Regions from separate parts of the Psychrobacillus sp. Z16_25 genome, predicted to be linked through region 2. Evidence: predicted binding sites of a transcription regulator. Region 2 holds the regulator's gene; each other region holds the start of a gene.
What was found. Region 2 encodes CtsR, which represses protease genes until heat stress. Its sites were predicted from a motif close to ATGGTCAATAAAGGTCAAACA; they were not measured.
Positions count from the first base shown of each region.

Region 1: AC1VU3_RS05470 (ATP-dependent Clp protease ATP-binding subunit) is a predicted target of CtsR. The motif match lies at 2,270-2,290, and genes of this name have one in related genera.
Region 3: clpP (ATP-dependent Clp endopeptidase proteolytic subunit ClpP) is a predicted target of CtsR. The motif match lies at 2,137-2,157, and genes of this name have one in related genera.

Region 1 covers NZ_JBXEOV010000003.1:186,959-194,355, reverse strand. Annotated here, with positions in the region: gene AC1VU3_RS05490 (Cof-type HAD-IIB family hydrolase) at 1-4, opposite strand, end outside; gene AC1VU3_RS05485 (prolyl oligopeptidase family serine peptidase) at 127-885, shown strand; gene AC1VU3_RS05480 (metal-sulfur cluster assembly factor) at 940-1,248, shown strand; gene AC1VU3_RS05475 (Crp/Fnr family transcriptional regulator) at 1,495-2,190, opposite strand; gene AC1VU3_RS05470 (ATP-dependent Clp protease ATP-binding subunit) at 2,314-4,446, shown strand; gene AC1VU3_RS05465 (DUF2929 family protein) at 4,501-4,695, opposite strand; gene AC1VU3_RS05460 (beta-ketoacyl-ACP synthase III) at 4,858-5,793, shown strand; gene fabF (beta-ketoacyl-ACP synthase II) at 5,819-7,057, shown strand.
Region 2 covers NZ_JBXEOV010000005.1:128,291-135,687, forward strand. Annotated here, with positions in the region: gene AC1VU3_RS07670 (hypothetical protein) at 1-169, shown strand, start outside; gene AC1VU3_RS07675 (GntR family transcriptional regulator) at 162-530, shown strand; gene AC1VU3_RS07680 (ABC transporter ATP-binding protein) at 527-1,234, shown strand; gene AC1VU3_RS07685 (ABC transporter ATP-binding protein) at 1,227-2,150, shown strand; gene AC1VU3_RS07690 (ABC transporter permease) at 2,128-3,054, shown strand; gene rsgA (ribosome small subunit-dependent GTPase A) at 3,375-4,418, shown strand; gene AC1VU3_RS07700 (CtsR family transcriptional regulator) at 4,928-5,398, shown strand; gene AC1VU3_RS07705 (UvrB/UvrC motif-containing protein) at 5,419-5,955, shown strand; gene mcsB (protein-arginine kinase McsB) at 5,945-7,042, shown strand; gene AC1VU3_RS07715 (ATP-dependent Clp protease ATP-binding subunit) at 7,032-7,397, shown strand, end outside.
Region 3 covers NZ_JBXEOV010000027.1:764-8,160, forward strand. Annotated here, with positions in the region: gene AC1VU3_RS16760 (S-layer homology domain-containing protein) at 1-1,740, opposite strand, end outside; tRNA gene AC1VU3_RS16765 (tRNA-Arg) at 2,003-2,074, opposite strand; gene clpP (ATP-dependent Clp endopeptidase proteolytic subunit ClpP) at 2,236-2,829, shown strand; gene AC1VU3_RS16775 (hypothetical protein) at 2,921-3,079, shown strand; gene AC1VU3_RS16780 (HPr family phosphocarrier protein) at 3,226-3,483, opposite strand; gene whiA (DNA-binding protein WhiA) at 3,504-4,445, opposite strand; gene AC1VU3_RS16790 (gluconeogenesis factor YvcK family protein) at 4,473-5,471, opposite strand; gene rapZ (RNase adapter RapZ) at 5,449-6,360, opposite strand; gene AC1VU3_RS16800 (NUDIX hydrolase) at 6,338-6,835, opposite strand.

The DNA.
Region 1 (7,397 bases), on a different contig from region 2:
CCATTTCTTAAACTCCTCTCTATTGTAAAGTGTATCCTGTTAAAGGTAGGACGTCAAAACGAATTAACGTCTTTTGAAAAAGAGCTTTTGCTTTGGTAAAATAATATATTATCGGAGGTGGATGGAATGATTGTTCAATCAGAAAAGTGGGATGGTATACCTCTCTTACATATATACAATAATAGTATGGATGAAGAAGCGCCCATCGTAATTTTTTTACATGGGTTTGAAAGTGGGAAAGAGCACAACCTGCATTATGCGTATCAGCTTGTACAAAAAGGTGTTCGAGTATTCATGCCTGATGCTCATTTACATGGGGAACGCGACGAGCAGTTGGATCAAATCCAAATGAGTCTTCGGTTTTGGGAAACTGTTTTAACTTCTATAGAAGAAGTAGGGAAGCTAAAGAAGGAACTCGAGAAAAGAGGCTATCTTACAACTCAACGTATGGGAGTTGCAGGAACCTCCATGGGTGGGATTACAGCCCTTGGGTGTTTAACTGCATATCCATGGATTGACTCAGCTGCTATTATGATGGGAACGCCAGGCTATGTAGAGCTTGCGAAGCAGCAAATTTCGACATTTGAAACAAGTGGCTTCCAAATTCCTCTGTCAGATGAAGAAAGAGAAAAAATGTTTGCTACGCTTGCAATGTTTGATGTTACCACTCAAATGGAAAAGCTGGAGGGGAAGGGCTTGTTTTTCTGGCATGGTGAGAAAGATGAAGTGGTTCCTTACAAGCCAACTGCAGCTTTTATTCAGAAATTTCAAGCTGCATATGGTGAGGAAAGCATCGAATTCATGAGTGAAAAATCCTCAGGGCATGCAGTTTCTCGTAAAGGCATGCTAAGAGCGATGGAGTGGCTTGCAAACAGTTTGGCATAATGATGTTAGTTTGCTATGATTAGGTGAAATGAAAGAAGTTAGGAGGAATCATAAATGGATCAAGACATGAAAGATAGCATGATGTCGGCCCTTGAAAATGTGATCGATCCTGAGCTAGGAGTCGACATAGTAAATCTAGGCCTAGTATATGAGGTAGATTTGACAGAGGAAGGACTAGCTACTGTAACAATGACACTAACTTCCATCGGTTGCCCAATGGGACCTATGATTGTTGATCAAGTAAAAACTGCATTGGCAGAGTTGCCTGAGGTTAAGGATACAGAGGTTAATGTCGTATTTAATCCACCTTGGTCAAGAGATAACATGTCACGTTATGCAAAGATTGCTTTAGGGATAAGGTAAAAAGAACAGCAAAAAGTGTATGCTCCTTATTCAGGGGCATACACTTTTTTATTTTAAAAATACAAATTTTTCAATTTTGGCGCTTGCGTATTTCAGTGCTGTTCAGCTCCAGCGCCTTGCCCCTCGAGGGCCAACAAGATGTTGGTCAGGAAAACGTTGTCACACAATGTGACGTTCTTAGTTTTCCTTCCGTACTCGCCGTACCCCATTTGCTTGTTGGGGCAGACGTAGGCGCTTGCGCATTTCTTAATCTATTCGACAAATACATAAGGGACAGTTTTCACATTGGTTTTCATTGCGCAATTTTTCTATGTCATGAATGGTAATGATACCCTTTTGAAAGGATACGATGCCTTCACTTTTTAAGTCATTTAGCATTCTGTTCACTACTTCTCTACTCATCGCACAAAGGTTGGCAATATTTTGATTGGTTAAAGGGAAGTTTATTTTAATACTCCCATGATTCTCAGGAACTCCATAAGTATTCGCTAAACGAATCAAAGTAGAGTACAGAGCACCTTTTTTCCCATTTAACATTAAATCTCGGAACCTTGTTTGATTTCTAGAGTATATAAGCTGTACATATTTCGTCCACTCTACCATTATACTCGTTGAGTTTACTAGAAGTGCTTCGAATTTACTTCTATTTAACGCGGTTAAAAGAGTGGGCTCCATAGAAATTGCCGAAAAATGATGGATTGAGCTGTCTGAGAAGATTGAATCCTCCCCTATGCAATTCTGAGGACCAACAATTCTTAGCATCATCTGTTTGCCACCCTCTGTATCTTTTACGATACTAATAGAGCCAGTATGGATGAAGAAGATATCATTGGATTGCTCTCCCTCTTTAAAGACGGGTCTATCTTTTTCAATCTTTATATTTGTACCATATTGCTGAAATAAAGCTACAATGTCTGGGGATAATAATATATTATCGCTCACTTATGACCCCCACCTTTCCAGTTTTCTATCCATCATAGCATATTTCTTTACAATATATGCTAGAAGCAATACTATTGTATTAGTCAAGAAAGGTCAAACTTTTTTAGAACGGAGTTGAAAGTAATGCAATTAAATCAGCAAGATCAAAAAAGCCCGTTAGATACTTATGGAAGAAACCTAGTAACAGCAGTTAAAGAAGGAAAGATGGATCCTGTCATCGGACGAGATCAAGAAATCAGAGATGTTATTCGTATTTTGTCTAGAAAAACAAAAAATAACCCCGTCTTAATAGGAGAACCAGGCGTAGGTAAAACTGCTATAGTAGAAGGACTCGCTCAACGGATCGTAAAAAAAGACGTGCCAGAGGGATTAAAAGAAAAAGAAATTTATGAGCTTGATATGAGTTCGTTAATTGCTGGAGCAAAATACCGTGGAGAATTTGAAGAGCGCCTTCAAGCTGTGTTAAAGCAGGTCAGAGAAAGCGAAGGACAAATCATTCTTTTTATTGATGAAATCCATACGATAGTTGGTGCAGGGAAGTCAGATGGAGCAATGGACGCAGGTAATATGCTGAAGCCTATGCTCGCTCGTGGAGAATTACACTGTATTGGTGCGACTACATTAGATGAATACCGAATGCATATTGAAAAGGACCCTGCTCTTGAGCGGAGATTCCAACAGGTTCTAGTTCGTGAGCCGTCTGTAGAGGATACTATTTCTATTCTACGTGGGTTGAAGGAACGTTTCGAGTTACACCATGGTGTACGAATACATGACCGAGCAATAGTGGCAGCTTCCCAGCTATCAAATCGTTATATAACGGAGCGTTTTCTTCCGGATAAAGCAATTGACTTGATAGACGAGGCTTGTGCAATGATTCGTACAGAAATAGATTCTATGCCTCAGGAATTGGATGAGGTCACTAGACGTATTATGCAGCTCCAAATTGAAGAGCAGGCGTTAATGAAGGAAAAGGATGCTGCTAGTCAGAAGCGTTTAGAACTATTGCGTGAAGAGCTGAAGGAATTGGAAGATTCTATAAAAGAAATGAGAAGCAAATGGGAAAATGAAAAGAAAGCCATCCAAGTTATTCAGCAGAAGAGAGAAGAGCTGGACCGTTATCGTAGAGAATTAGAGGAAGCGGAAAATAACTATGATTTAAATAAAGCAGCAGAGCTTCGACACGGGCGAATTCCATCACTTGAAAAAGAATTAACTGAATATGAGCAGGATGTTAATAAAGGAGCAGAAAATAGATTGCTTCGTGAGGAGGTAACCTCCGACGAGATAGCTTCTATTATTTCTAGATGGACAGGGATACCTGTGACGAAACTTGTCGAAGGAGAACGAGAAAAGCTGCTTAGACTAAAGGAGACACTTGGTGAAAGAGTAGTTGGCCAAGACCAAGCAGTTCGATTAGTGACAGAGTCAGTATGGAGAGCAAGAGCTGGTATTAAGGATCCAAATAAGCCGATTGGAAGCTTTTTATTCCTAGGGCCAACTGGTGTTGGGAAAACGGAGCTTGCTAAATCATTGGCTGCAAACCTATTTGATTCGGAGGACCATTTTATTCGAATCGATATGTCTGAGTATATGGAAAAGCATAGTGTTTCCCGCTTAGTTGGTGCTCCTCCTGGTTATATAGGATATGAAGAAGGCGGACAGCTGACAGAGGCAGTAAGAAGAAATCCATATTCCGTTGTATTATTGGATGAAATTGAAAAGGCTCATCCAGACGTTGCGAATATTCTGTTGCAGCTGATGGATGATGGTCGTATTACCGATAGTCAAGGTAGAATTGTAAACTTCACGAATACGGTTGTAATTTTAACCTCTAATATAGGTTCACAATACCTTACAAATACAACAGGTACAGTGGAAGAAGCAGAGGAAGCAATGGTAATGGCGGCGCTACGTGACCATTTTAAACCGGAGCTGCTTAATCGAATGGATGACATCATTATGTTCCATTCTTTATCGACTCAGCATTTTGAAAAAATAGCAGAAAAATATGTGAAACAGCTACAAAAGCGTTTAGTAGAACAAGAAGTGAGCTTACAGGTTCACGAAGATGTGTATAAATGGATTGTAAAGGAAGGGACAGATGCGGCATACGGTGCGCGTCCTTTAAAGAGATTTATCCAGCGTCATTTAGAAACTGCGGTTGCACGTATGCTCATAAGCGGAAGTATTCCACCAGGCGGAAAAATTGAAGCTAGGATTGAAAACAATGAGCTTGTAGTCACTGCGGCTTAAGTTGATAAAAAAAGAGGGTACCCAAAATATCGGGACACCCTCTTTTCTTATAGATTAATGATGGTCATGTGTTGGAGCTGGATCGTTTGGAATAATTGCAGTAATCAACAAAATGATAATAGCTGCCGGAATGGCCATATAAAGCCCGTCCATTAATTCAAACTTCGCTACACCTTGAACGGAACCAACTACATAGTTAAGCATTGTAACTAAGATAATTGTCCAAAAGAACGTCATAATATATTTCATTTCATTCACCTCATGCTTAAATTGACTAACTGTATCATACCATATGTTGTCCCAATGCAAAAGAATATTTATAAATGGTTCTAATTATATTGAAAATTAATGTTTTATTCGCTATTATTAATACCAGGTACTAATAATAGATTACAAGAAGAGAGGGATACGATGAATGCTGGTATTATCGGTTTAGGAACCCACACTCCAGAGAAAATTCTAACTAACCACGATTTAGAAAATCGATTAGATACTTCAGATGAATGGATTCGTACAATGACTGGGATTGAAGAGAGAAGAATTGCAGGTCCTGAGGAAGATACTTCTCATATGGCATTCAAGGCGGCTGAGAATGCAATCGAACATGCACAAATTTCTCCTGAAGAAATTGGGTTGATTATCGTTGCAACTGTAACACCTGACAAACCTTTTCCAAGTGTGGCAACGATGATTCAAGAACGGCTCGGTGCAGTTCATGCAGCTGCGATGGATATTTCGGCAGCTTGTGCTGGATTTATGTATGGATTAGTAACGGCAAAGCAATTTATCGAATCAGACACATATAAGTATGTTTTAGTAGTAGGTGTAGAAAAATTATCGAAAGTCACTAATTGGGAGGATCGAAATACAGCTGTTCTATTTGGAGATGGAGCAGGTGCAGCTGTGGTTGGAAAGGTTTCAGAAGGTAGAGGAATCCTTTCTTACGAGCTTGGAGCAAACGGCACTGGTGGAAAGTATTTATTCCAAGACGGACCTCACATCTATATGAATGGTCGTGAAGTATTTAAATTTGCAGTTCGTCAGATGGGTGAGTCCGCTGTCAATGTCATAGAAAAGGCTGGTCTGAAGAAAACGGATATAGATTTACTGATACCTCATCAGGCTAATATTCGAATTATGGAGGCTGCTAGAGAACGACTAGAGCTTCCGGTAGAAAAGATGTCGAAGACAATTCATAAATATGGGAATACTTCTTCGGCTTCTATTCCTTTATCATTGAAAGAAGAGCTTAATAATGGCAAAGTGAAAGACGATGATGTCATTGTCATGGTAGGCTTTGGTGGAGGATTGACATGGGGCGCTATTACACTTAAATGGGGAAGATAAATATAAAAAAAGGGGAGTAATAAGGATGACAAAGCGTAGAGTTGTGGTAACTGGATTAGGTGCAGTTACCCCGCTAGGGAATGATTTGGAGACAACTTGGTCTGGAATTAAGGCAGGTAAATCTGGAGTAGGAATGCTAACTAGGTTAGATGCAGATTTATTTTCAGCTAAAATAGCGGCAGAAGTAAAGGATTTTCAAATTGAAAATTATATTGATAAAAAAGATGCTAGGAAAATGGATCGATTCACTCATTATGCCCTGGCTGCTTCCATTATGGCTGTAAAAGAAGCAGGACTTGAGATAACAGATGAGCTAGGACTTCGTACTGGTGTATGGATTGGCTCCGGCATTGGAGGAATGGAAACATATGAACAGCAATTTCGTGTGTTTTTAGAGAAGGGTGCTAGAAGAGTAAGTCCATTCTTTGTTCCGATGATGATTCCTGATATGGCTTCTGGACAGGTGTCTATTCATTTTGGTGCTAAAGCAATAAATTCTTGTACAGTAACCGCATGTGCTTCTGGCACGAACTCCATAGGCGATGCTTTTAAGGTTATTGAACGTGGAGATGCGGACATTATGATAGCAGGAGGCGCGGAAGCACCCATTACAAGTATGTCAGTTGCAGGATTTTGTTCCAGTACAGCGCTTAGCTTAAATACAGATCCTGAAAAAGCATCCAGACCGTTTGATGCAAATCGAGATGGTTTTGTTATTGGCGAGGGAGCCGGGATAGTAATTCTAGAAGATTATGAGCATGCAAAAGCACGTGGTGCAAAAATCTATGCAGAAATAATTGGCTATGGTTCAACCGGAGACGCTCACCATATCACGGCACCAGCGCCAGAAGGAGAGGGAGCTGCAAGAGCGATGAAACAGGCATTGGAGGATGGAAACGTTCAACCAGAAGCGGTAGATTATATTAATGCGCATGGTACCAGTACCTCTTATAACGACGCATTTGAAACAATGGCTGTGAAAAGCGTTTTTGGAGAGCATGCATATAAGCTTGCCATGAGCTCCACAAAATCAATGACTGGTCATTTATTAGGAGCAGCAGGTGGTGTAGAGGCCATCTTTACAGTCCTAGCCTTACATGAAGGTATCCTTCCGCCAACGATCAATTTAGAGACGCCAGATCCACAATGTGACCTAGATTACGTACCAAACGAAGCAAGAGAAAAGAGTATTCAATTTGCTATGAGTAACTCGTTGGGCTTTGGTGGTCATAATGCAAGTATATTATTTAAAAAGCTAGATTAGCATATCCGTCTATCTTGAGAAATTTGTTTTACTCCTGATTAAGTTTAAAAACATCATCTAGTTTAATTTTCCTATCAGTTACCTATTCTTTCCATATAAATGAGAAGGAATAGGTTTTTTTGTAATCATTCTATGAAATTAGTTTGAAAAAAAGTCGAATATTTGATGGTAAATAAAAAAATTTTTTTCAAACAACTAATATCCTTCCAAATATAGATGGCAGTTGACTTTCTTGTACTTTATGGAATTGAGTAAATATATCAAATTGATTGAAAAGTTAAAAAATGTATTGCTCTTGAAATAAACTTGTAATAAAATTCATATCTAAGAGAACAACAAA
Region 2 (7,397 bases):
AGAACCCATAGAATTGCTGGAGATAAAGGGTGCCTACTTTGCTGTTTTCATGGATTATACCAATATTTATTTATTTGATTTATTCATTAGGGCTACATTCTTAGTTATCTTATTTTTGCTATCCGTCCTGGTAATTCAAAAGAGAGTAAGAGGGTATCAATATGACTGACTTTCTACCAGACAAACCGATATATCAACAAATCATCGATAAAATATGTGGGGAAATTTTAAAGGGACGTGTGAAGCCTGGTGAAAAGCTCCCATCTGTTCGAGAGAATGCAATGGAATTAGGCGTAAATGCGAACACAATGCAAAGGGTGTATAGAGAACTGGAGTTAATGAAGCTAACAGAGACTAAAAGAGGGCAGGGGACTTTTGTGACGGAGGATCTTCACAGACTAGAATTACTTCGACAGGAAATGATGAATTCACTAGTAGAGAGCTTTATTCAGCAAATGGAATCATTTGGATTTAAGGAAGAGGAAGTCCTTATGCAGCTGAGTAATTGGAAGAGGGGGGATAGCAGATGATTCAAGTAGATCAAGTAACCAAAAAATATGGGAAGCGCGAGGCTGTAGATAGAGTGACGTTATCCTTTCCGAGAGGAAGGATCATTGGTCTGTGTGGGGAAAACGGCTCGGGAAAATCTACGCTTTTAAAATTAATGGCAGGGATATTATCGCCCGATGAAGGATCTATCCTATTGGACTGCGAGAATGTGTCCTACAAAACTGCTGCCAAAGTTGCATACTTAACCGATGCCGATGATATTTTTCCTTATTTTACGGTAAAGCAGCTATTTCAATACTATGCTTCCCAATTTAGTGATTTTCGGATGGATAAAGCAAAGCTTGTAGCCGAATTTCTCGGCATCGACCTTGATTCCTCCTTAAAAAGGCTTTCTAAAGGGAGTAGAGGACGGGCAAAGATTGCTGCGACGTTAGGGAGAGAAGTTGATTATTATTTGCTTGATGAGCCTTTATCAGGCTTAGACCCAATGGTAAGGGAGGATATTATTCGTGGCTTCCTTCGTTTTGTGGATATTGAGAAACAAACTATTATATTGTCTACACATGAAATAAAAGAGGTAGAACCGATTTTGGACGAAATCATTGTTATGCAAGCAGGTCAGGTGATTGCACATCAAAAAGTTGATGATATTCGTGAAAATAATCGTGAGGACATTACACAATGGATGAAAAGCTTGTTTAAGGAGGAGAAGATACATGGATAAGCAGCCAATTGTCAGGCTTGAAAAACTTTCAAAGGTTATAGGTAAAAAGAAGATTATTGATAATCTAAGCTTAGATTTATATCCAGGGCAAATAACTGGCTTTTTAGGGCCAAACGGAGCAGGGAAAACGACCACCATTCGTATGATGACCGGACTTATGAGACCGACAGATGGAGAGGTATTTATAGATGGGCAAGCCATTTCCCAGCACTTTGAGGAGACGATGAGTAAGGTTGGGGTTATTGTTGAAAATCCGGAGATGTATAAGTTTATGAGTGGCTATAAGAATTTAGTTCACTTTGCAAGAATGCATAAGCATATTAGCAAGGAGAGAATAGAAGAGGTAATTGCTCAGGTTGGTCTGCAAAATCGGATTCATGAGAAAGTCTCTACTTACTCCTTGGGGATGCGTCAACGACTAGGATTAGCCCAGGCATTACTTCACCGTCCAAAATTTTTAATTTTAGACGAACCAACAAACGGGCTAGATCCAGCTGGAATTCGAGAATTTCGGACATATTTGCGAAAAATTGCGAAGGAGGAAGGGGTCTCCATCTTCGTATCGAGTCACTTGTTAGCAGAAATAGAGCTAATGTGTGATCGAATTGCGGTTATTCAGAATGGAAGGCTGGTTACTCTAAAAGAGGTAAAAGAAGAGCAGTCTTCAGAATATTATTTGGAGGTTACACCGAAAGATAGAGCTCAGGAGTTCTTAACGACAAAGGAAATTCAGTTTACAAGACACGAGCATGGCCTCCTCGTATCTATAGAAAAGGACCAGGTTCCAGTCCTAGTAGGAGAGTTCTTAGCGAACGGTGTGCAGGTATATGAAATAACACCATACAAACGTACGTTAGAGGATCAATTTTTAGAATTAACAGGGGGTGGACAAATTGCTGAATCTCATAAGAAATGAATGGTTGAAGCTTTGGAGTAAGAAGGGTACTTGGGTGATGGTTATCTTAATTGCTTTGCTAATGTTTGCTTCAGCAGGGCTCGGAAAATGGATGAGTACAATGGATGACCCTGTGGATTGGAAGCAAGCTGCCAGCTCTGAATTAACAATGATTGACCAAGAGCTGAACAGTGGAGTAGTATCAGCTGATTTAAAGGACCAAAAAAGAATATTAGAGCATCGCTTGGAGAATAATCTGCCACCTGTTCAAAGCTACTCTGCTGAGGAGTACATTCTGGACGTTCCGTCTATGTTATCTGTTGTAACTCTCTTTACGGTAATTGTAGGAGCAGGAATGATTGCAACAGAATTTTCGACAGGGACTATAAAAATGCTATTAACGAGACCGGTGAAAAGGTGGAAAATACTGGCTTCTAAGTTGCTGGCGATGAGTTTATTTGCAACGGTACTTACAGCTATCACGGTAAGCTTAGGGATCATAACAAGCTATCTATTCTTTGAGTCTACTCCAGCTTATATACTAGAAGCTAATAACGGAGAAATTACAGAAATATCCTTCTGGGGAAGAGTCTTATTGCTAACTGTTCTTTCTTTAGTAAATGTGCTGGTTATTAGCGTTTTGGCCTTTATGATTGGATCTGTATTCCGCTCTAGCTCTCTGGCGATAGGTATTTCTATCTTCCTACTATTTATGGGGACGAATATAACTTATTTACTTTCCATGAAGTTTGATTTTGCAAAGTATATTTTATTTGCTAATACTGATTTATCACAATTTATAGGTGGTGAACCACTCATAGAGGGCTTAACTTTACCTTTTTCTATTTCTGTTATAGCCATCTATACAGTTGTATTTTTAGTTATTAGCTTTGTGACCTTTAATAAACGAGATATTACTGCGTAAAAAGCCTATTGCATGTTCAGAAGTGTTGTAGTATTCTGTAAATAACAAACGAAAGGAGTGGGGTATTATGGCAATTGTAACTATTAACCAACGAATCAGTCATTTCATGATGTCCCATTCTGTAAACTGGATTAAATAAGGGGGAAAGCTTGAAGTTAATCAAGCTATTCTTTTGCTATTCCATTTACTTTCTTTCTAATGAACGGGGACCATGATTGCTGATTTCGTGCAGTCATGGTTTTTTATTGCCTAATTTTAACCTTTGACTAAAAAGGGCATGATGTTTGGCTAATTATTAGGAGGAATTTAAATTGGATAAAATAGAACAATATGGTTGGAATAATAATTGGGAAGAAAAGTTAAATGGTAGAGGAATTGCTGGTAGGATTTTGTTGGAGCATAAGCATTTATATAGAGTGATAACAAATGAAGGGGAATGGCTGTGTACATTATCCGGAAAGTTTAAGTTTGAGCAAGGGCGAGAGATGTTTCCAGCGGTAGGCGATTGGGTAGTTTTAGAAAAAATGCCTGGGGAAGAAAAAGGGATTATCCATGCTGTACTACCTCGTGTTTCTCAATTTTCCCGAAAGGTAGCTGGTTCTACAACGGAAATACAGCTAGTAGCAGTAAATGTGGATTATGTGTTTCTTGTGATGTCACTTAACCATGACTTTAATATTCGCCGTATGGAGCGTTACTTACTTGCGGCTTGGGACTCAGGGGCAATTCCAGTGATTGTACTAACAAAAAAGGATATGTGTGAGGACTTGGCGTATTATCTAAGTGAGGTAGAGTCAGTAGCGTTTGGGCTAGATGTCTATACAGTGAGTAGTGTCACTGGGGAAGGCATAGAACAACTGTCCAACTTACTGGGAAATGGAAGGACAGGAGCATTGCTTGGTTCATCAGGTGTTGGAAAATCTTCTTTGATCAATGCTTTATCTGGGCAAGAAGTAATGACGGTAAGTGATATCCGAGAGGATGATAGTAAAGGAAGACATACTACTACCCATAGAGAGCTAACCTTGCTACCTAATGGCGGTCTATTGATAGACACGCCAGGAATGAGAGAATTTCAGCTTTGGGATAATAGTGAGGGCGTCAGTGCCAGCTTTCAAGATATCGAGGATTTGGCATTAAATTGTCGCTTTCGAGATTGCGAGCACAAAAAAGAACCCGGTTGTGCTGTCCAAGAAGCTATTCAAGACGGCAGGTTAAAAAATGAGCGATATAAGAGCTACGTAAAGCTCATGCGAGAGCTTGCCCATATCGAAAGGAAAAATGATATGGTGGCTCAAAAGGCGGAACGGGATAAGTGGAAGCAGCTATCCAAGTCGCAAAAAGGTTTTAAAAAGAAAAGATAAGTAAAACGGAATATAAATTTTCTCTTTGAGGTAACCTGAAACTACTGACTATTTTAGTCGGTAGTTTTTTTATCCCGCATTAAGGGACAGTAAGACTCCGACTTCAAGCTGGCAAAAGACATGAGACAGCGAAGTGGGAGATCAACTGTCCTAAAAGCCCGATTGGTTCAACTAATGATTGGCGGGGGATGAAAGAAAACCCCCACCAATCAAAGTTTCACTTTATAGGATAAGACGATGACAAAACCACCTAGCTTTGCTTGTCGGAGCAGAACAGGCGCTTGCGCATTTCGTGGTGTCCAGTTCCAGCGCCTTGCCCCTCGAGGTCAAATGTGAAAAAGCTGTGGTGGCCGGAGAGCTGCCTCCTCGCTTTTCCCCATTTGCTTGTCAGAGCAGAACAGGCGCTTACGCATTTCTAGGGAAAAGCATATGAATTGCATGGGAAAAAGAATCTCGTTATAATATAGTCAAAGATAGTCAAAGTCAGTTTGCGGAGAAGAGGTGAGAAGATGAAAAATATATCTGACATTATAGAAGGGTATTTAAAAGCGATTATAGAAGAAGAAAGCAAAGGACAAATTGAAATTAAAAGAAGTGAAATTGCTGAAAAGTTTCAATGCGTCCCATCGCAGATAAACTACGTAATTAATACTCGGTTTACCCAAGATCGTGGTTATTTAGTAGAGAGTAAGCGCGGGGGTGGAGGGTATATTCGAATCCTTCGAGTCCGTGCGCATACAAAGGCTGATTTAATTGAGCATATAATAAATAGTATTGAAAATGGTGCCTCAGAATCGGTTACGGAAGATATTGTATTTCGATTACTGGAGGAAGAAGTAATTACAAAAAGAGAAGCAAAACTGCTCTTGGCTGCTCTTAGTAGGAATACGCTGAATATCCCTTTTCCAACAAGAGACAAAATAAGGGCACGCCTTCTAACTGCGATGCTGCTTACTTTGAAATATGAGAAAAATGATTAGGAGACGGGGTGTGTTGAGAAGTGATTTGTGAAAATTGTAAACAAAGACCTGCCAAAGTAACAGTTACACAAGTTCATAATGGTGAACACTTTGAAAGACATTATTGTGAGGTATGTGCAAGTGGACTCAACCCGTTTTACGTAGAATATAAACAGGACCCGCTCTCCTTGCATCAGTTATTGTCTAATTGGTTTAACCATGCAGAGCAACCAATTCACCATAGACAACAAAGACCTGCAATTGCCTGTGAAGAATGTGGATGGTCTATTCAACGCTTTTTGGATGAAGGAAAATTTGGTTGTGCTAACTGCTATAATAGCTTCCGCGATCAACTACCCACGGTCTTAAAAAGATTGCATAATGGGAATGCTACCCATGTGGGAAAAGCGCCGGGTGCTATTGGAGAGAGAATAGCTTTGAAAAAACGAATTGATAGTATTCGGGACCAAATGAAAGAAGCGATTGAAACAGAACAGTTTGAACAAGCGGCGAGACTTCGCGATGAAGCGAGGGCATTAGAAAGTCAACTTGCCGGAGGTGAAGAAGATGTCCATTGATCATTTTTTAGATAACTCTATCTCCAGTTGGATGGAAGGTAATGGAGAGCATTCCGATATTGTGATGAGCACTAGAATACGATTAGCTAGAAACTTGAACGGCTATCGTTTTCCATTAGCATTTTCGGAGGATGAAGCACATAAAATTGACCATTCTGTCTCTTCCACTCTCATAGACGCAGATGAGCATTTAAAGATGAACTTTTCCTCTATTCAAATAAAAGATATACCGGAGCTTAGTAGACAGGTACTGGTTGAGAAGCACTTAATAAGCCCAAAGCTAGCAAATTCACCTGAGACTGGTTCTGTGTTGTTATCTGAGGATGAATCGGTAAGTGTCATGGTCAATGAGGAGGACCATATCCGGATTCAATGCTTATTTCCAGGTCTTCAAATAGAAGAGGCATATAAGCAAGCAGATACCATTGACAGATTATTAGAAAAAGAACTACCGTATGCCTTTGATGAGCAATTTGGTTACTTAACAAGCTGTCCAACAAATACAGGCACAGGCTTACGTGCTTCTGTCATGATGCACTTGCCGGCACTAACCAAAACGAAGCAGATGAGTAGAATCATAACGATTATTTCCAGGTTAGGAATGGTAGTGCGAGGCATTTACGGAGAAGGTAGTGAAGCGCTCGGCAATGTGTACCAGGTGTCCAACCAAACTACGTTAGGTAAAACCGAAGAGGATATCTTGGCCGATCTTCAGAGTATCACAGAGCAAATTATCCAAAAAGAGAGAGAAGCTAGAGATACTTTGCTAAAGCATTCTCCAAATACATTAGAGGACCGGCTCTACCGTTCCTTGGGAATCCTTTCTTATGCAAGGCTCATGACTACGGAGGAAGCAGCACGTTGCCTTTCAGATGTCCGTTTAGGAATTGATATGGGGCTAATCAAAGATGTGGATGAAACTATTTTAAATGAATGCATGATCTTTATGCAGCCTGGTTTTCTACAAAAGTTTGCAGGCAGTTCATTAACCACAACAGAAAGAGATATGTTTCGAGCGAAGTTGTTAAGGGAACGTTTGCAAAAAGGAGAAAAAGAGAGAAAAGGAGAGAAATCGCATGATGTTTAATCGTTTTACACAAAGATCCCAAAAAGTACTACAATTGGCTCAAGAAGAGGCAATTCGTTTAAAGCATGAATCAATAGGAACAGAGCATATCTTGCTTGGTTTAATTCGAGAAGGAAGCGGAATTGCTGCGAAAGCATTAGATGCTATCGGAGTGGACCCGAAATTAATTGAAAAGGGAATTGCAGAACTAGTAGGTACAGGAACAGAAGATGTTGGCCCGATTGTACACTATACACCTCGTGCGAAGAAGGTAATTGAACTTTCCGTAGATGAATCTAGAAAACTTGGTCATTCTTATATCGGCACAGAGCACTTGCTTTTAGCGTTAATTCGCGAAGGTGAGGGAGTAGCTGCA
Region 3 (7,397 bases), on a different contig from region 2:
CATTTCACTCACTAGCTTACCGTTAGCATCTAATAGTTTCGCAGCGTCTCCACTGTTATTCCAGATAGAAGAGCCAGTCCATTTAATGTAGCCTGTACCAGTTTTGGCATTAGGGCCGCTTGTTACGTAAACCGTTTTACCTGCTCCTAACGTGTAATCCGGGAAGGTAAACTTTTGGTTACCCTCTACCGAAACCAGTGTCCACCCTTTCAGGTTCACGCTTTTCGTGCCAGTATTTTTAATTCCAACGATTTCTGCACTTAGATCCTTACTTACAATCTTCACAGCCGTTGAAGTAGAGGGTGTTGTTGTTCCACCCGTGCCGGAACCACTTCCTGTTCCTGTGCCACTTCCCGATCCAGTACCAGTCCAAGCTTTCGCTGAGACGCCATGAGTTGTTCCATTTGTTGTAACCGTAATGTTTCCAGATGCAGCCGTAGAATAAATTTTAGAGCCGACATTCTTTAATCTCGTAACTACATCTGCATGAGGATGCCCATAAGTGTTCTCCTTCCCATAGCTTAGAATCGTAGAGAGAGGTTTCACATTGCTTATAAACTTCGCAGAGCTGCTACTATTAGAACCGTGATGACCAGCCTTAAGAACTGTTGCTTTCACATTATAGTTAGCCATTATGGAAGCTTCTATATTAGTGTCAGCGTCTCCCATTAACAGGAAGGATACACCATTATACGTAACCTTTAATACGATGGAAGCATCATTGGGTTCAGATGCATTTTTATTTGCATGAAGCACCTGGACAGTTATAGAGGAATCCAGGTTAATTTTCTGGCCAGTTGTTGCAATCGTGTACGGGATATTTTTCGTATCCACTAATTGTAATAAATTGTAGTAAGTCTGTGTAGTATGCGCTTTTCCGGAATCAATAAAATTAGAAACCTTGAAGTTATCTAATACAGGGATCAATCCACCTATATGGTCCGCATCTGGATGAGTAGCTACCACATAGTCAAGCTTTGTAATGCCTCTTGAATTTAGAAAGCTGACAACCTTATCGCCACCTGCTTTTGTACCACCATCAATTAGCATGGTTTTATTATTTGGCGTTTGAAGAAGGATAGAATCACCTTGCCCAACATCAATAAAATGAGCATACATATTTGGCATAGGCTTGAAGCTATCATCTAATAGTCGGGCCATAAAGACAGCGAAATGCTGACGAGTAATTTTCCCATTTGGCTTAAAGGTGCCATCTAAATACCCTGTTGTAATATTTTCGCTAGCTAGTGTACTAATAAAGCTTTTAAAGCCATTATCAGTAGTCACATCTGTAAAAGAATAGGAGTTATTAGAAGGAAGATCATATCCTAAAACTAGGATTTTCGCCATTTGTCCTCTTGTTAGAGTCCCTTGCGGATCAAAATACTTCGTTCCGTTTGCAGCAGTTTTCCCTGAAATAAAACCAAGCTGCACTGCTTTCGCTACCTCTTGATATCCTTTCATGCCAGGCTTTATATCCGTAAAACCAGGGTCTGGCGCTGTAAAATCTGTGATTCCCTTTTCACGTAAAATCATTGTGACAGCATGCATTCTTGTTAAATTATTGGTTGGCTTAAACGTTCCATCCGGATAGCCAGTAATAACCTTTTTCGAAACTAAGTAGTTGATCTCATCCTGGTAGTTTGTCACGTCAGTAAAGGACGCAGCAAAAGCCTGTTCTTTTGGGAATAACCCCAGAACAAGCAGGATAGATAAAAGCATCATTACTATTCTTTTCACTTTCTTAAACCACCCTATCTGTATATTCTAGTTGCAGTTAATCATTATACCAGACAAAGCAGAAAACTTTGGACGCATTATTTTACCAAAATAATTAAAAGAAAGGGATAAAAATTGGCAAGGAATGGGTAGTATAGTAGGGTAAGCAAAAACACGCTAACCAAATTTTGGCTAACGTGTTGTTTTTATTAATTTGGAAATAAAATAAAAAACACCTTCAAAGCTAGTAAGCTGGAAAGGTGGCTAATCTGTTTCAAATAAACGCCCTCGGAGGGAATCGAACCCCCATCCCAAGAACCGGAATCTTGTGTCATATCCATTAAACTACGAGGGCAAGCGACTTTACTATTATACAAATGTATAGGAATTAATTCAAGTGAACTTTTTGAAGCGTAATATTTGACCTTCCTTGACCATAATGTGTATGATAAAGTTACAGCTGAGGAATAACTTAGCAAGAAAATCTCAAAACCACCTTTAAGGAGGCAATACAGAATGAATTTAATACCAACAGTTATCGAGCAAACGAATCGTGGAGAACGTGCATATGACATCTACTCTCGATTATTAAAAGACCGTATTATCCTATTAGGAAGCGCAATCGATGACAACGTGGCTAACTCCATTGTTGCTCAGTTATTATTCCTAGAAGCAGAGGATCCAGAAAAAGACATCTCCCTTTATATCAATAGCCCTGGCGGAAGCATTACTGCTGGTATGGCAATTTACGATACGATGCAATTCATCAAGCCTGACGTACAAACAATTTGTATCGGAATGGCCGCTTCCATGGGAGCTTTCCTATTAACTGCTGGTGCTAAAGGAAAACGTTACGCTCTTCCAAACGCAGAGGTAATGATTCACCAACCACTTGGCGGCGCTCAAGGTCAAGCTACAGAAATCGAGATTGCGGCTAAACGTATCTTGTTCTTACGCGATAAATTAAACCAAATCATGTCCGACCGCACTGGTCAACCAATGGAGGTCGTTTCTAGAGACACAGACCGCGACAATTTCATGACTGCAGAGCGTGCAAAAGAATACGGTATCATCGACCAAATTCTAGAGCGCAGCGACTTAAAAAAATAATTTATTCAGATCCAAGGGATGAGATACTCCCTTGGATTTTTTTATTGTGTGGTGCGTTTGTGGATGTCGGGTTTGTGGGGGGTGTGATTTGATGGTGGATTTTTGCGATTATACTCTTGGATCTTGCGATGAAGTGAGCGGGCACGGGGATCTTGTGATTAGCCTGGTGGATCTTGCGATTATAGGAGGAGTCTTTGCGATTGCGAGGTCGGTCTTTGCGTTTAAGCGCTCGGATCTTGCGATGAAGTGAGCGGGCACTGGGATCTTGCGATTAGCCTGGTGGATCTTGCGATTATAGGAGGAGTCTTTGCGATTAAACTCTCGCATCTTGCGATGAAGTGAGCGGTTCTCTTCATTCGATAACAAAAAAGCTGCCCTAGTCTTAGGGCAGCAAGGTTATTCTTCGTTTGAGATGAATTTTGCAAGTGTTGCTACAGCTTCTTGTTCGTCGGAGCCTTCTGCGCTTAGGGTGATGATTGCGCCTTTGCCGATTGCAAGGCTCATGATGCCCATGATGCTTTTCGCGTTCACTTTTTTGTCGTCTTTTTCAAGGTAGACGTCTGCGATGTGACGGTTAGCCTCCTGTACGAATAATGCTGCTTGTCTTGCTTGTAAACCAGATTGTAATTTTACTTCGACTTGTTGCTCTGTCATTATTTTATCAGCCTCTTTCTCTAAATGGTTTCTCCTCTTCGAAGAGCATCTGCAATTTCATCTAGCTTTCTTAAACGATGGTTGATACCAGATTTACTGACACTTCCGGTAGATACCATGTCTCCCAGCTCTTTGAGGGTGACGTCTTGGTATTCCACTCGGAGGCGGGCAATTTCCCTTAATTTCTCAGGTAATTGGTCAAGCCCAATGGTATTTTCGATGAATCGAATATTTTCTACTTGGCGAATAGCGGCACTGATGGTTTTATTCAAATTGGCTGTTTCGCAATTGACCAATCGATTTACACTGTTTCGCATATCTCGAATTATACGAACATCCTCGAATTTTAACAAGGCTTGGTGGGCACCTGCTATGCTTAAAAAGTCAGATATTTTCTCCGCTTCCTTTAAATATGCCACAAAACCCTTTTTACGTTCAATGGTCTTTGCATTTAAATCGAATTTATTCATTAATTCTACTAATGCATCACTGTGTGTTTTATAAAGGGAGTATATTTCCAAGTGGTAGGAGGAAGTTTCCGGGTTATTTACGGAGCCTCCTGCTAGGAAGGCTCCTCTTAGATATGCACGCTTACAACAATTTTTCTTTACTAGTCCAGGGTCAATCGAATATTCAAATTGAAAGCCTTCCTTTAGGATTTTCAAGTCCTCTAGTAAGTGCTTGGCACCTTCACGAATACGACAGATGTATACATTATTTTTCTTTAGACGCATTTTTTTACGAACTAACAGCTCTACGTCATATTTATATATATCTTTGATCAATGTGTATAATCTTCTTGCAATAGCAGCATTCTCTGTTTGTACGTCTAAGCTTAACATTTTATTACTAAAAGATAAGGAACCATTCATCCGTATGAGAGCGGATAGCTCTGATTTTGCACAGCAAGGCTTCGAATCCTCCTGTGTCATTTCTTTCTTTGTCTCAGAAGCAAACGACATGTTCCGTTTCCCCCTTTCTCCTTGGCGTTACACGAGATTCCTGTTAATCGGACTTGTGTGAGCCTGTGTATTTGCGTATTCCATTAGCCACTTAGCTACCTCTGCGGCATTATGGCGGACTGCACCATTATAAACAAGCGAGATATCTTTTTTGACAATCTCTAAATTAAGCCTCTCTAGCCTCTCGATATCAATCTTCACAGGAGAGGCCTTTTCTTGCTTATATAAGAATTGTACGTTCTCCGGTACCTCTTCATTACTAATAAGAATGGTATCTAAGAAATTGTGGTCTACATGCTGTATCAGTGCTTCGACATGATCATAGGCAGTGTAATTATTCGTTTCACCAGCCTGTGTCATTAAGTTGCAGATATATACCTTTTTGGCCTTTGATTGCTTGATTGCTTGGCGGATGCCATCTACTAATAGATTTGGCAATATACTAGTATATAGACTTCCTGGCCCAATTGCGATTATATCAGCTTGACGAATACTAGCAATTGTTTCCGGTAATGGCTTTACATCATTTGGGGTGATAAACACCCTTTCTATTCTCTTTCCATAGGTCGGTATTTTAGATTCCCCACTAATGACCGTTTTATCCTCAAATTGTGCGTTTAAGGTTACTAGCTGATTAGCTGCAGGCAATACTTTCCCATGGATTTTTAGCACCTTACTCATTTCGGTGATAGCATGGGAGAAATCGCCAGTAATAGAGGTTAGTGCTGTTATCATTAAATTTCCTAAAGTATGGCCTTCTAATTCTGTTGAATTAGAAAAACGAAATTGGAACATTTCCTCTACAAGCGGTTCCACATCTGAAAGTGCTGCAAGGACATTTCGAACGTCTCCAGGAGGTGGAATTTCATAGTCATCACGTAATCGCCCAGAGCTTCCTCCATCATCTGCTACCGTCACAATGGCAGTGATATCAATAGGATGCTTTTTTAAGCCGCGAAGCAAGGTGGAAAGGCCAGTTCCACCTCCAATGATTACTATTTTCTTACGCTTTTTTGAACGCTCCATCTTGTAAATCCTTCCTAATTGTGACGTCTCGATGGGTGATAACAGCTTTGTCCTCATTATTAAATAATTTGCCAAAATACTCAGCTAGGGTGACGGAACGATGTTGACCACCAGTACAGCCAAATGCAATAACTAGCTGTGTTTTACCTTCTCGTTTATATTGGGGAATCATAAATTGTAATAAATCAGTGAGCTTTTCAATTAATGTTTTTGTATCTGCCCATTTTAACACGTAGCCAGAAACCTCTTCATCTAGACCTGATTTTAGTCGAAGCTCTTCAATGTAATAGGGATTCGGCAAAAAGCGCACGTCAAAAACAAGGTCAGCATCTATCGGAATACCATGCTTAAAGCCAAAGGACATGACATTCACGGTAAACACCTTTTTACCTTGTGTTCGAAACTCTTCATGAATTTTATCACGCAGCTCTCGCGGCTTCATCTTAGAGGTATTATAAATAAACTGCGCTCTTCCCTTTAATTCTGATAGCAGCTCACGTTCCTTTTTAATCCCATCTAAAGGAAGACCAGAATTTGCGAGAGGATGGGATCTCCTAGTTTCCTTATATCTTCTCACAAGAACTTCATCTTGTGCATCTAAAAATAGCACCTTCGGATTTACAGCGCTTTCTTCTTGTAGCTGATTAATAGAATCAACCAAGGAATGGAACATTTCTCCTCCACGCAAATCCATTACAGCGGCAATATTTCTCGGCTGTTTGTTTGAATCAATCATTAGTTTAATAAACACACTCAAAAGCTCCGGAGGCAGATTGTCAATGCAATAGTAGCCTAAATCCTCAAAGCTCTGGATTGCAACGGTTTTCCCTGCCCCAGACATGCCAGTGATAATGACAACCTCCGTATCAAGCTTTTGTTGAATTTCCACTTTTCACATCTCCTTCCCAAGATTGTTGTATCGTTTCTTCAATTAAATCAAAATCAGGTGTATATACAAATGTACCGTATTGCATTCCTAAATCCTTCACTGCAAACAGCAAATTTGTTCTATCTCCTTCTGCCATTGGGAGTGTTTCAAGTGCTTCCACCGGGTGCCACTCAAGTACACCCTCTCTATTCTCTTCGTAAGGAACACCATCTAAATCTCTGGCTACAAACGTAAACAGCATCCACTCGTCGAGCTTCTTGCCGTCCTCTTGGATGACCATCGTATAAATTCCTTTTAAATGAGGATCTATGGGAATTGCATTTGTTTCTTCTGTAAATTCACGAATTGCCGACACCAGGATGGACTCTCCCTCTTCCATCTTTCCACCTGGAGCAACGTACCAATTTCTTCTCGGCTTTTTCAGTAAAAGAACTTTATTATCCTTACATACAAGCAAATTAGCGATTCTTTGCACTAGTTGTCCTCCAACTTTCTTCTATTCTTACTATATATTATACAATAAAATACACAAAAAGAGGCTGTTCAGGATTATTATCCGTGAAACAGCCTGTTAAAAATGTTCCTATATAAAAAGGGGGTCAATTTATATACTCTTACTATACACTTAATATGTTGCAAGACAGTTACATAAAAATTAAGAGATTATTAAATTGACGCAAGCTAAATAATTCTTAGGAGGGGATGTCTCACAAATCGAAAGTGAGCGTAAAGTAGTTGTTTTTTATTGCTAATAAACCAATGTCACTTGGATAATAATTCCAATAAGATCATTAACCGCACGTATTTCCCCTTTCAGCGCAAGTAATACTCCCAACCCCGCAAGTAAACTCCCTAACATCGCAAGTATCCTTCATTAAAGCGCAAATAAACTCACAGCAACCGCACGTAATGGATTTCATTTCCAATGCGCCATCATTAATTGCATAATAATTCCAAACACTAAATCGTACCTATTCCCCATTTCCTACACGTCACGGCACTTTCTTGTCAATCCAAGCCTTCTCTCACCAAAAATA